Regions from separate parts of the Streptomyces sp. JNUCC 64 genome, predicted to be linked through region 2. Evidence: predicted binding sites of a transcription regulator. Region 2 holds the regulator's gene; the other holds the start of a gene.
The links. Region 2 encodes HrcA, which represses chaperone genes, less so after heat shock. Its sites were predicted from a motif close to TTNGCACTCNGNNNNNCNGAGTGCNAA; they were not measured.
Positions count from the first base shown of each region.

Region 1: a site for HrcA is predicted at 2,957-2,983, ahead of groL (chaperonin GroEL). Genes of this name have one in related genera too.

Region 1 is NZ_CM137015.1:3,549,412-3,555,257, forward strand. Features, by position in the region: partial or broken gene ACVWNX_RS14405 (MarR family winged helix-turn-helix transcriptional regulator) at 1-227, opposite strand, end outside; gene ACVWNX_RS14410 (hypothetical protein) at 711-962, shown strand; gene groL (chaperonin GroEL) at 1,178-2,800, opposite strand; gene ACVWNX_RS14420 (cold-shock protein) at 3,344-3,547, opposite strand; gene ACVWNX_RS14425 (MoaD/ThiS family protein) at 4,044-4,319, opposite strand; gene thrC (threonine synthase) at 4,634-5,846, opposite strand, start outside.
Region 2 is NZ_CM137015.1:5,800,035-5,805,880, reverse strand. Features, by position in the region: gene ACVWNX_RS24030 (16S rRNA (uracil(1498)-N(3))-methyltransferase) at 1-422, opposite strand, end outside; gene ACVWNX_RS24025 (nitronate monooxygenase) at 419-1,492, opposite strand; gene dnaJ (molecular chaperone DnaJ) at 1,907-3,040, opposite strand; gene hrcA (heat-inducible transcriptional repressor HrcA) at 3,041-4,057, opposite strand; gene ACVWNX_RS24010 (MBL fold metallo-hydrolase) at 4,448-5,209, shown strand; gene ACVWNX_RS24005 (DUF3097 domain-containing protein) at 5,264-5,846, shown strand, end outside.

The sequences.
Region 1 (5,846 bases), 2.3 Mb from region 2:
CGACGGATGTGCCCGGCGCGCTCCAGCCGGTCCAGACAGGCGGTCACCGCCCCGGAGGTGAGCCCCAGCCGGGTCCGCAGCAGCCCGGGGGTGACCGGCTCCTCCGCGTCCAGGACGGTGGCGAGCGCGCTGACGTCCGTCGGGTGCAGACCGTGGGCCGTGGCGAAGGCGTGCGTCAGCCGGTTGATCCCGCCGTTGACCCGCCGCAGGGACACCGCCAGCGCCATCAACCGCGCGGACGCCCCCGCGCCGCCGCTCCCGCCGTCACCGTCACCGTTCCCGCCACCCGCACCGCCGTCCACGCCCGGCAGCGTACCGGCGGACGCGACCCGGCGCGGTGACGCCAGGGGCCGCCGAGACCACTTCCCCCGGGACAGAACCGTCCACCCCCTGGGCCCGCGCACCTCGCGCACCCACGCACCCGCCGCAAGCCGTTCAAGCCGTTCAAGCCGTTCAAGCCGTTCAAGCCGTTCAAGCCGTTCAAGCCGCTTAACGCTCTTAACCCCTCCCCTCCCCCCACCCCTTGACCCCGCCCGGTCGCCGCCCCCGACGCGGCCGGACGGAAGGGACGGACGCACCCTGGGCCTCCGCTCCGGTGACCCCGGCAGTTCGCGTTCGTTGCCCCGTCAGGAGGTAGGCCCGTGAAGAATGACCGGCATCCGAAGCCTGACGTGGAAGCCGCGCTGAAGCGACCCGGAAGCACACCGGCTGTGCGTGACTGGGCGTTCGTCCTGTACCCGGAGACCCGCCCGGGTGAGCGGGAGTCCGACGCGTTCGACCGGGCGGACGGGCTCGCCGGGGGCGAGGTCGGATGGGAAGAGGACCCGGGCGGCGTCCGGTTCCCCTGCACCGTGCCGGCGGCCTCCGCGCGGGAGGCGGTCGGCTGGGCCGTGGAGCGGCTCGCCCGGATCGGGGTGACCGTCGCCGAGGTCCGGCTGCCGCTGTCCGCCGCGTTCGGATAGCCGGATGGCCCGCGCGCCCACCGCACCCGGAGGGTTCCGGAGCGTCGGCCCCTCAACGGAACGCCCGCACCGGGAACGGCGCCGGGAGCGCGCCCCGGGGGCGACCCGGAACGCGCCCCCGCGAGCCGTCCCGGAAACGCCCGAGGGCGGCACCCCATCGGGGTGCCGCCCTCGGTACTGGTACCGCTGTGCGACGGAAGTCCGAGCCGGGAGGCTCAGAAGTCCATGTCGCCGCCGGGCATGCCGCCCGGAGCGGCCGCGGCGGCCTTCTCCGGCTTGTCGGCGATGACGGCCTCGGTGGTGAGGAACAGCGCGGCGATCGACGCGGCGTTCTGCAGCGCGGAGCGCGTCACCTTGGCCGGGTCGAGGATGCCCTCGGCGATCATGTCCACGTACTCGCCGCTCGCGGCGTTGAGGCCGTGGCCCGGGGTCAGGTTGCGGACCTTCTCCACCACGACGCCGCCCTCAAGACCGGCGTTGACCGCGATCTGCTTGAGCGGGGCCTCCAGGGCCAGCTTGACGGCGGCGGCACCGGTGGCCTCGTCGCCCTCCAGCTCCAGCTTGTCGAAGACGGCGGACGCCTGCAGCAGGGCCACGCCGCCACCGGCGACGATGCCCTCCTCGACGGCGGCCTTCGCGTTGCGGACGGCGTCCTCGATGCGGTGCTTGCGCTCCTTGAGCTCGACCTCGGTCGCGGCACCGGCCTTGATGACGGCCACGCCGCCCGCGAGCTTCGCCAGGCGCTCCTGGAGCTTCTCGCGGTCGTAGTCCGAGTCGGAGTTCTCGATCTCGGCGCGGATCTGGTTCACGCGACCGGCGACCTGGTCGGTGTCACCGGCACCGTCGACGATGGTGGTCTCGTCCTTGGTGATGACGACCTTGCGGGCGCGGCCCAGGAGGTCCAGGGTCGCGTTCTCCAGCTTGAGGCCGACCTCCTCGGAGATGACCTCACCACCCGTCAGGATGGCGATGTCGCCGAGCATGGCCTTGCGGCGGTCGCCGAAGCCCGGGGCCTTGACGGCGACGGACTTGAAGGTGCCGCGGATCTTGTTCACGACGAGCGTGGACAGGGCCTCGCCCTCGACGTCCTCGGCGATGATCAGCAGCGGCTTGCCGGACTGCATGACCTTCTCCAGGAGCGGCAGCAGGTCCTTGACGTTGCCGATCTTGGAGTTGGCGATGAGGATGTACGGGTCGTCGAGCGACGCCTCCATACGCTCCATGTCGGTGGCGAAGTACGCCGAGATGTAGCCCTTGTCGAAGCGCATGCCCTCGGTGAGTTCCAGCTCCAGACCGAAGGTCTGGGACTCCTCGACGGTGATGACGCCTTCCTTGCCGACCTTGTCCATGGCCTCGGCGATGAGGTCGCCGATCTGGGTGTCGGCGGCGGAGATGGAGGCGGTGGAGGCGATCTGCTCCTTGGTCTCCACGTCCTTGGCCTGCTCCAGCAGGGCGGCGGAGACGGCCTCGACGGCCTTCTCGATGCCCCGCTTCAGGGCCATCGGGTTGGCACCCGCGGCGACGTTGCGCAGACCCTCGCGGACCAGCGCCTGGGCGAGGACGGTCGCGGTCGTCGTGCCGTCACCGGCGACGTCGTCCGTCTTCTTCGCGACCTCCTTGACCAGCTCGGCGCCGATCTTCTCGTAGGGGTCTTCGAGCTCGATCTCCTTGGCGATGGAGACACCATCGTTGGTGATCGTGGGGGCGCCCCACTTCTTCTCAAGGACGACGTTGCGGCCCTTGGGGCCGAGGGTGACCTTGACGGCGTCGGCGAGCTGGTTCATACCGCGCTCAAGGCCGCGCCGCGCCTCCTCGTCGAACGCGATGATCTTGGCCATGTGAAGTGGTCCTCCCGGACTGAAGGGGGTCCTACCCGCGCCCTTACGGCGTGGAGCGGATGGTTCGGACCGCGCTGGCGCCCGCGACGGACGGCCTGCGACGCCGGGCGATTCGTTGCCCCACCCGGCCCGCGGGCCTCACCGACCCGGTCCTTCGTAGCACTCTCACTCGTAGAGTGCTAACGCCAATGATTAGCACTCGACCGGTGCGAGTGCAAGCGGCTTGCCCTTCCAGGAACCGTCCCTCCCGGTCCCGCCGCAGGTCAGCGCGGTGCGCGGAGTACACGCCGGAACGGACGGGAGCGCGCGGCACATGGGGCGCGCACGGCGCGGAAGCGGGCGGGAGCGGACAACGGGAGCGAGGACGCGCCCCTGGCGCCGTCCGTCCGGGACGCAGACGGATGCGCGGACGGAGGCTCGGAGAGACAGAGAGACAGAGAAACAGCGGAGAGACGGAAAGACAGAGGGACTGACGACGCGAGGGGTCCGCACCCCTAGCCGGGTACGGACCCCTCGGAACGTCGCAGTCAGTCGACGCGTACTTCAGACGGCCAAGCGGACCATGTCCGCCTGCGGCCCCTTCTGACCCTGCGAGATCTCGAACTCGACTCGCTGGCCCTCTTCAAGGGTGCGGTACCCGTCCATCTGGATGGCGCTGTAGTGGACGAAAACATCCGCACCACCGTCGACCGCGATGAAGCCGTAGCCCTTCTCCGCGTTGAACCACTTGACGGTGCCCTGAGCCATGCCTAACTCCCCTATTACTGGCCCTTGCACAGGACCGCGCTCCGCGGGCCCGGGTCAGACCTCCACCCCCCAACGGTTGGGGGTGTGCGCCGGAACGCGTCGACCGCCGCTGAATGTATCTGTCCAACTGCCGTCTGCAACAGGTCAACTGGACGAGAAATCTGGGCGCGACCGATCGGAGATATCCAGATAATGCCCGCGAATTCAGGGCAAGTCGGGCCCGACAAATGACACAGAGCGGCCAATTCGGTAATGCTGTTTGGCTGCATCTTGTCGGCGAGCGGCTGAGAAGTCATTTGTGTGAAGCACAAATGCGCGAGCCGTTTCCCCAACCCTATCGCGTTCAATCCTCGGGAATGACCTCTTCCGCTTCTCTTGCGGAGGGGTCCGGTCCGGTCACGGAGAGCGTCGGGCGGGGCGGGGCCCGGCGGAAGGGCCGGGCGGGAAGGGCGGGCGGGCGGGCCGGACAGGGAGCGGCCCGCCCGGCCCGGCGGGGTCAGCCGCCCGCGACCGCCGGGATGATCGAGATGCCCGCGCCGTCCGGGGTGGCGGTGCCGAGGCCCTGCTCGAAGCGGACGTCGTCGTCGTTGACGTAGACGTTCACGAAGCGGCGCAGGGCTCCCTGGTCGTCCAGGACGCGACCGCCGATGCCCGGGTGGTTCTTCTCCAGGTCGGCGATGACCTCGCCGAGGGTCGCGCCCTCGGCGGCCACCTCGGCCTTGCCGTCGGTGTAGGTGCGCAGGATGGTCGGGATGCGGACGGTGACGCTCATGGAATGGCCTTTCCGGTCGTTTCCGGAGGAGTGCGGGACGGGGAGAGGGGGGAAGGAGGGAGGCGGGGCGGGTGGCGGGGCGGGAGGGGCGACGCGAGGTGTGCGGGCGCCCGCCCCGGGAGCGGGACGGGCGGGCGCGGGGTGTCGCGCGCCGTCCGCCGCGCATCGCGAAGGGCCGCGACGGATGACGCGCGCCGCGACGTGCGGCGTGATGTACGGCGTGTGGTGCGCCCGGGGCCCGGCCGCGCCGGGAACCGGCGGGAGGCACCCGGGCGACGACGGTCGTGCGGGCCGTCGCCCGGGCAGGTGCGGGCTCAGCCCGTGGCGAGACCCGCCTCGCGGAAGGCGTCGAGGTTCGGCTTGATGGTGGCGGTGGCCCGGTCGGTCACCGCGTCGAGGGTCTTGAGGCCGTCGCCGGTGTTGATGACGACGGTGGTGAGCGCGGGGTCGATCAGACCCGACTCGATGAGCTTCTTGGTGACGCCGACGGTCACGCCGCCCGCCGTCTCCGCGAAGACGCCCTCGGTGCGGGCGAGCAGCGAGATGGCCTCGATGACGGCCGCGTCGTCCACGTCCTCCACGGCGCCGCCGGTGCGACGGGCGATGTCGAGGACGTAGGGGCCGTCCGCCGGGTTGCCGATGGCCAGCGACTTGGCGATGGTGTCGGGCTTCTGCGGGCGGACCACGTCGTGTCCGGCCTTGAAGGCGGCGGAGACCGGGGAGCAGCCGGTGGCCTGGGCGCCGAAGATCTTGTAGGGCTTGTCCTCGACCAGACCGAGCTTGATCAGCTCCTGGATGCCCTTGTCGATCTTCGTGAGCTGGGAGCCGGAGGCGATCGGGATGACCAGCTGGTCCGGGATCTCCCAGCCGAGCTGCTCGCAGATCTCGTAGGCGAGCGTCTTGGAGCCCTCGCCGTAGTACGGGCGGAGGTTGACGTTGACGAAGCCCCAGCCCTCGCCGAGCGGGTCGCCGATCAGCTCGGAGCAGAAGCGGTTCACATCGTCGTAGGTGCCCTCGATGGCGACGAGTTCGCCCCCGTAGACGGCGGCCGTGATGACCTTGGCCTGCTCCAGGTCGTGCGGGATGAACACGCAGGAGCGCAGGCCGGCGCGGGCGGCGGCGGCGCCGACGGCACCGGCGAGGTTGCCGGTGGAGGAGCAGGAGAGCGTGGTGTAGCCGAAGGCGCGGGCGGCTTCCAGGGCCTGGGCGACGACGCGGTCCTTGAAGGAGTGCGTCGGGTTGCCGGAGTCGTCCTTGACGTACAGGGCGCCGGTCACGCCCAGTTCGCGGGCGAGGTTGTCGGCCTTGATGAGCTTGGTCCAGCCGGGGTTGAGGTTCGGCTTGCTCGCGACGTCGGCGGGGACGGGCAGCAGCGGGGCGTAGCGCCAGATGTTCTCGGGGCCCGACTCGATCTTCTTGCGGAGCCCCTCCGGGTCGCCGAGCGGCAGCTCGTAGGCGACCTCAAGGGGCCCGAAACACAGCTCGCAGGCGAAGACCGGCCCGAGCGGCACGCGCTCGCCGCACTCG
Region 2 (5,846 bases):
TCCCGGGCGGTGGCCCGCCACTTGGCGAGCGCCCGGTCGCCCCGGTCGCCGCGCCACTGGGTGACGCAACGGGAGGCGGTCCAGGGGACGATGGCGTCGACGCCGGTCTCCGTCATGGTCTCCACGGCGAGTTCGCCCCGGTCGCCCTTGGGCAGGGCCTGCACCACGGTGAGCCGGGGCGCCGCGGGCGGCTCGTCGGTGTAGGAGTCGAGCTGGACGATCAGCCGGTCCTTGCCCTCGGAGCCGAGGACCACGCAGTCCGCCCAGCGGCCCCGGCCGTCGGTGAGGATGACGTCCTCGCCCGCGCGCAGCCGCTTCACGGAGACGGCGTGCCGTCCCTCGGGGCCGTCCAGGACGTACCGTCCGGCGGGGGCGTCGAGCGAGGCGTCGATGCGGGGCACGACGAAGACGGGCGCGGTCACGTGGTCCTCCCGGCGGGCAGCGCGTCGAGCGCGGCGTCGATCTCGACGGCCAGGGTACCGACCAGTTCCCCGGCGGGCAGTTCGCGGGCCAGCCGGTGGCCCTGTCCGGCCCACAGCGCCATGCCCTGGGGGTCGACGGCGGTGGCGGCGGCCCGGCGCAGCGGCGCGGTGAGGTGGTGGACCTGGGGGTAGGCGGCGGGGGCGTAGGGCCCGTGCTCGCGCAGGAAGCGGTTGACCAGGCCGCGCGCGGGGCGGCCGGTGAAGGCGCGGGTGAGTTCGGTGCGGGTGTACAGCGGGTCGGTGAGGGCCTGCTTGTGCATCAGATGGGCGCCGGACTCGGGGGTGGGCAGGAACGCGGTGCCGAGCTGGGCGGCGTCGGCCCCGGCGGCGAGGGCGGCGGCGATCTGGGCGCCGCACATCAGTCCACCGGCGGCGATCACGGGTATCCCCACGCTCTCCCGGACCAGGGTGACCAGGGTGAGCAGTCCGAACCCGGCGCCGTCCGCGTCGGGGACGTCGCGGTGGGTGCCCTGGTGGCCGCCCGCCTCGACGCCCTGGACGACGACGGCGTCGGCGCCCGCCCGTTCCACGGCGCGGGCCTCGTCGGGGGTGGTCGCGGTGACGAGGGTGAGGGTGCCGACCTTGCGGAGGGCCTCCACGACCTCGCGGGCGGGGCAGCCGAAGTGGAAGGAGACCACCGGCACCGGGTCGTCGACGAGGATCGCGAGCTTGGCGTCGTAGCCGTCGTCGCAGCCGCTGTCGGGGTCGCCGAGTTCGGTGCCGTACCAGGTGGCCTCGCCCGCGAGCTGGTGTCCGTAGACGGCGACGACGGCGGGGTCCGTGTACTCGGGCTGGGGCATGAAGACGTTGACCCCGAACGGGCGGGAGGTCAGGCTCCGCAGCTGCTTGATCTCCTGGTACATGCCCTCGGCCGTCTTGTACCCGGCGGCCAGGAAGCCGAGTCCGCCCGCCTCGGAGACGGCGGCGGCGAGTTGTGGCCGGGACACCCCGCCGGCCATCGGTGCCTGCACGATCGGGCGCGGAAAGAGATCGGTCAGTGCGGAGGACATGACGGCATGTTGTCACGTCCGTCGCACAAGTCCGAATCCAGCCGTACATCTGGCATATTCGGCCGTTCTAGATCGGATTCTGATCGCTCTTGACCGACCTTTCCCGCAGGTCAGAGCGGTACTTGAGGAGCGTACGAGCAGTCCGACGGCGATTGTCGGCCAGGCCGGGAATCCGCCGGAACCCGGGGTGCGGACGCGGTGTCCGGCGGCGCGGGACGCGACAGCACCCGGAAGGGGGACCCGGGAGGGACGCGAGGGGACCCCGGAGGGGACGGGACGGGCCGGGCAGAGGAGCCGCGCCGGAGTCCCGCCCCGCTTCCGGTGGACCGGGGCGGGGCGGAACGGAGTCGTCACACGGACATCGGACGGGCGCGGTACACCGGCCCCGCCGCCGGACGGCGACGGGGGGAGGCGTCAGCGACCGTTGAACGCGTCCTTCAGCCGGGAGAACAGGCCCTGCTGCCCGGGCTGGAACTGCCCGGTGGGCCGCTCCTCGCCGCGCAGCTTCGCCAACTCCCGCAGCAGTCGTTCCTGCTCGGGGTCGAGCTTGGACGGGGTCTGCACCTCGACGTGGACGATGAGGTCGCCCCGGCCGCCGCCGCGCAGATGGGTCACGCCCCGGCCGTGCAGCGGGATCGACTGACCGGACTGGGTGCCGGGCCGGATGTCGACCTCCTCCAGCCCGTCCAGGGTCTCCAACGGCACCTTGGTGCCGAGCGAGGCAGCCGTCATCGGGATGGTGACCGTGCAGTGCAGATCGTCGCCGCGCCGCTGGAAGACGGCGTGCGGCAGCTCGTGGATCTCGACGTAGAGGTCACCGGCGGGGCCGCCGCCGGGGCCGACCTCGCCCTCCCCGGAGAGCTGGATGCGGGTGCCGTTGTCGACACCGGCGGGGATCTTCACCGTCAGGGTGCGGCGGGAGCGGACCCGGCCGTCGCCCGCGCACTCGGGGCACGGGGTGGGCACGACCGTGCCGAAGCCCTGGCACTGGGGGCAGGGACGCGAGGTCATGACCTGGCCGAGGAACGACCGGGTCATCTGCGACACCTCGCCGCGACCACGGCACATGTCACAGGTCTGCGCGCTGGTGCCGGGCGCGGCGCCCTCGCCGTTGCAGGTGTTGCAGACGACGGCGGTGTCGACCTGGATGTCCTTGGTGGTGCCGAAGGCCGCCTCGTCCAGCTCCACCTCCAGCCGGATCATCGCGTCCTGGCCGCGCCGGGTGCGGGAGCGGGGGCCGCGCTGCGACGCCGTTCCGAAGAAGGCGTCCATGATGTCCGAGAAGTTGCCGAAGCCGCCCGCGCCGAAGCCGGCCGCGCCGGCGCCGGACTGCGAGAGCGGATCTCCGCCCAGGTCGTAGACCTGCTTCTTCTGCGGGTCCGACAGCACCTCGTAAGCGGCGTTGATCTCCTTGAACCGCTCCTGGGTCTTCGGATCGGGGTTGACGTCCGGGTGCAGCTCGCGCGCGAGCCTGCGGAACGCCTTCTTGATCTCGTCCTGGGAGGCGTCGCGGCGTACGCCGAGTACGGCGTAGTAGTCCGTGGCCACTTACGACTCCGCCAGGATCTGTCCGACGTAACGTGCCACTGCGCGTACTGCTCCCATCGTTCCCGGATAGTCCATGCGGGTCGGGCCGACCACGCCGAGTTTGGCGACTGCCTCGCCGCCCGAACCGTAGCCCACCGACACCACGGACGTGGAGTTGAGCCCCTCGTGGGCGTTCTCGTGACCGATCCGCACGGTCATGCCCGAGTACTCGGCCTCCCCGAGGAGCTTGAGGAGCACGACCTGCTCCTCCAGCGCCTCCAGGACGGGCCGGATGGTGAGGGGGAAGTCATGTCCGAAGCGGGTGAGGTTGGCGGTGCCGCCGATCATCAACCGCTCCTCGGTCTCCTCGACCAACGTCTCCAGCAGGGTGGAGAGGACGGTGGAGACACTGCCCCGGTCCTCGGTGTCGAACACCTCGGGCAGGTCCTGCACCAGACGCGGCACGTCGGCGAACCGACGCCCCGCGACCCGGCTGTTGAGCCGCGCCCGCAGATCCGCCAGCGAACTCTCGCCGAACGGGGCCGGGCAGTCCACCATGCGCTGTTCGACCCGGCCGGTGTCGGTGATCAGGACGAGCATCACCCGGGCCGGTGCCAGCGACAGCAGTTCCACGTGCCGCACGGTGGAGCGGGTCAGGGACGGGTACTGCACGACGGCGACCTGCCGGGTCAGCTGCGCGAGCAGCCGGACCGTGCGGGCCACGACGTCGTCGAGGTCCACCGCGCCGTCCAGGAAGTTCTGGATGGCGCGCCGTTCGGGGGCCGTCATCGGCTTGACCCCGGCGAGCTTGTCCACGAACAGGCGGTACCCCTTGTCGGTGGGGATGCGCCCGGCGCTGGTGTGCGGCTGGGCGATGAACCCCTCCTCCTCCAGCGCCGCCATGTCGTTGCGGACGGTCGCCGGGGAGACCCCGAGGCTGTGCCGTTCGGTCAGCGCCTTGGAACCGACCGGCTCCTCGGTGCCGACGTAGTCCTGGACGATGGCACGCAGCACTTCCAGCCTGCGTTCACTGAGCACCGCCCACCTCCTGCTCCGTCCGCCCTCGCGGGCCCGTCCACGGCCCGTCCCGGCCGTCGGGACCGGTGCCTGGCACTCATGACCGTCGAGTGCCAGCGTTCCCCGCCAAGTGTACGGCCGGTGGGTACGCGCGGAGCAAGGCCGTGACGGGTCCGGCCCGGCCGGAACCGTCCCCGGCGCCCCTTCCGCACCCCTCGCCCGGCCTTCCCCACCCGCTTCCCGCCACCGCACGGACGCGTCCCGGACGCCTCCGCGGCCGTCCCCGATGTGCGGGAAGACCACCGGAAGACCGCCGGAAGACCACGGCCGGCTCCCGACGGCCGCCGGACGCCTCCCGGACGGGGGACGGGGCCCGCGTCCACCGGGGCGCGCATGACCTAACGTCACGGTATGCGGACGACACCGGAGATCCCCTGGGCGGCGGCGGGCTGGGAGCGGATCGGACCCCGGACCGGGCGGCGGAGGCTGCCCGGCTGGGACTGCACGGTCGGGCTGGTGGCGGGGGACGGCGCGGCGCTGCTGGTGGACGCGGGCTCCACGCTGCGGGAGGGCGCCGCGCTGCGGGAGGAGACCGCACGGCTGCTCGGCGGACGGGATGTGACGCACCTCGCGCTGACGCACCTCCACTTCGACCACGTCCTGGGCGCCGCCGCGTTCCCCGGGGCCGTGGTCTACGGGGCGGCGGGGCTCGGAGCGGCCCTGACCGGCGGGACCCCGACCGGGCGCGAGGAGCTGCGGTCCGACGCGGTGCGGTACGGGGTGGACCCGGCCGAGGCCGCCGCGTCCGCCGCCGCGCTGCGTCCGCCCGGGGTCGAGGTGAGCGGGTCCCGTCCACTCGATCTGGGGGGCGGTGTGTCGGTGACGCTGGTGGACGCGGGCCCCGGGCACACCGGACAGGACCTGGTCGTGGTGGTGGACGGGGAGCCTCCCGTGGTCTTCTGCGGGGACCTCGTCGAGGAGTCGGGACCGCCGCAGGCCGGGCCCGACGCGCACCCGGCGGCCTGGCCGGACGCCCTGGACCGGGTGCTGGCCCTCGGCGGCCCCCGGGGCCGGTACGTGCCGGGGCACGGGGCGGTGGTGGACGCCGGGTTCGTCCGGGACCAGCGGGACGCGGTCCGGGCCGGACGGTACGAGGGGCCGTCGGGGGGCTGACCCGCGCGCGGGCTCCGGAGGGCGGGCGGGCGGCGGGCGTTCTATGGTCTCGGGATGCGTCAGTACCCGGCGGACCTGACTCCGCCCTGGAAGAAGCGGGCCGTGGTGCCCGAGGTCGCGGCGGAACCGGACCTCGTGGTGGAGGAGGTGGCCACCGGGTTCTGCGGGGCGGTGGTCCGGGTGGAGGCGGGCGCCGTCACCCTGGAGGACCGGTTCGGCAAGCTCCGGGTCTTCCCGATGGCCCCGGCCGGGTTCCTGATCGACGGCGCGCCGGTCACCCTGGTCCGTCCCGCGCGGCCGGGCTCCGGTTCCCCGGCGCGGACCGCGTCGGGTTCCGTCGCCGTCCCCGGGGCGCGCGCCAGGGTCGCGCGCGCCGGGCGCATCTACGTGGAGGGGCGCCACGACGCCGAGCTGGTCGAGAAGGTGTGGGGCGACGACCTGCGGATCGAGGGCGTGGTGGTCGAGTACCTGGAGGGGGTGGACGACCTCCCGGCGATCGTCGAGGAGTTCGGGCCCGGTCCCGACGCCCGGCTGGGAGTGCTCGTGGACCATCTGGTCCCGGGGAGCAAGGAGTCCCGGATCGCCGCCTCGGTGACCGATCCGCACACCCTGGTCGTCGGCCATCCGTTCGTGGACG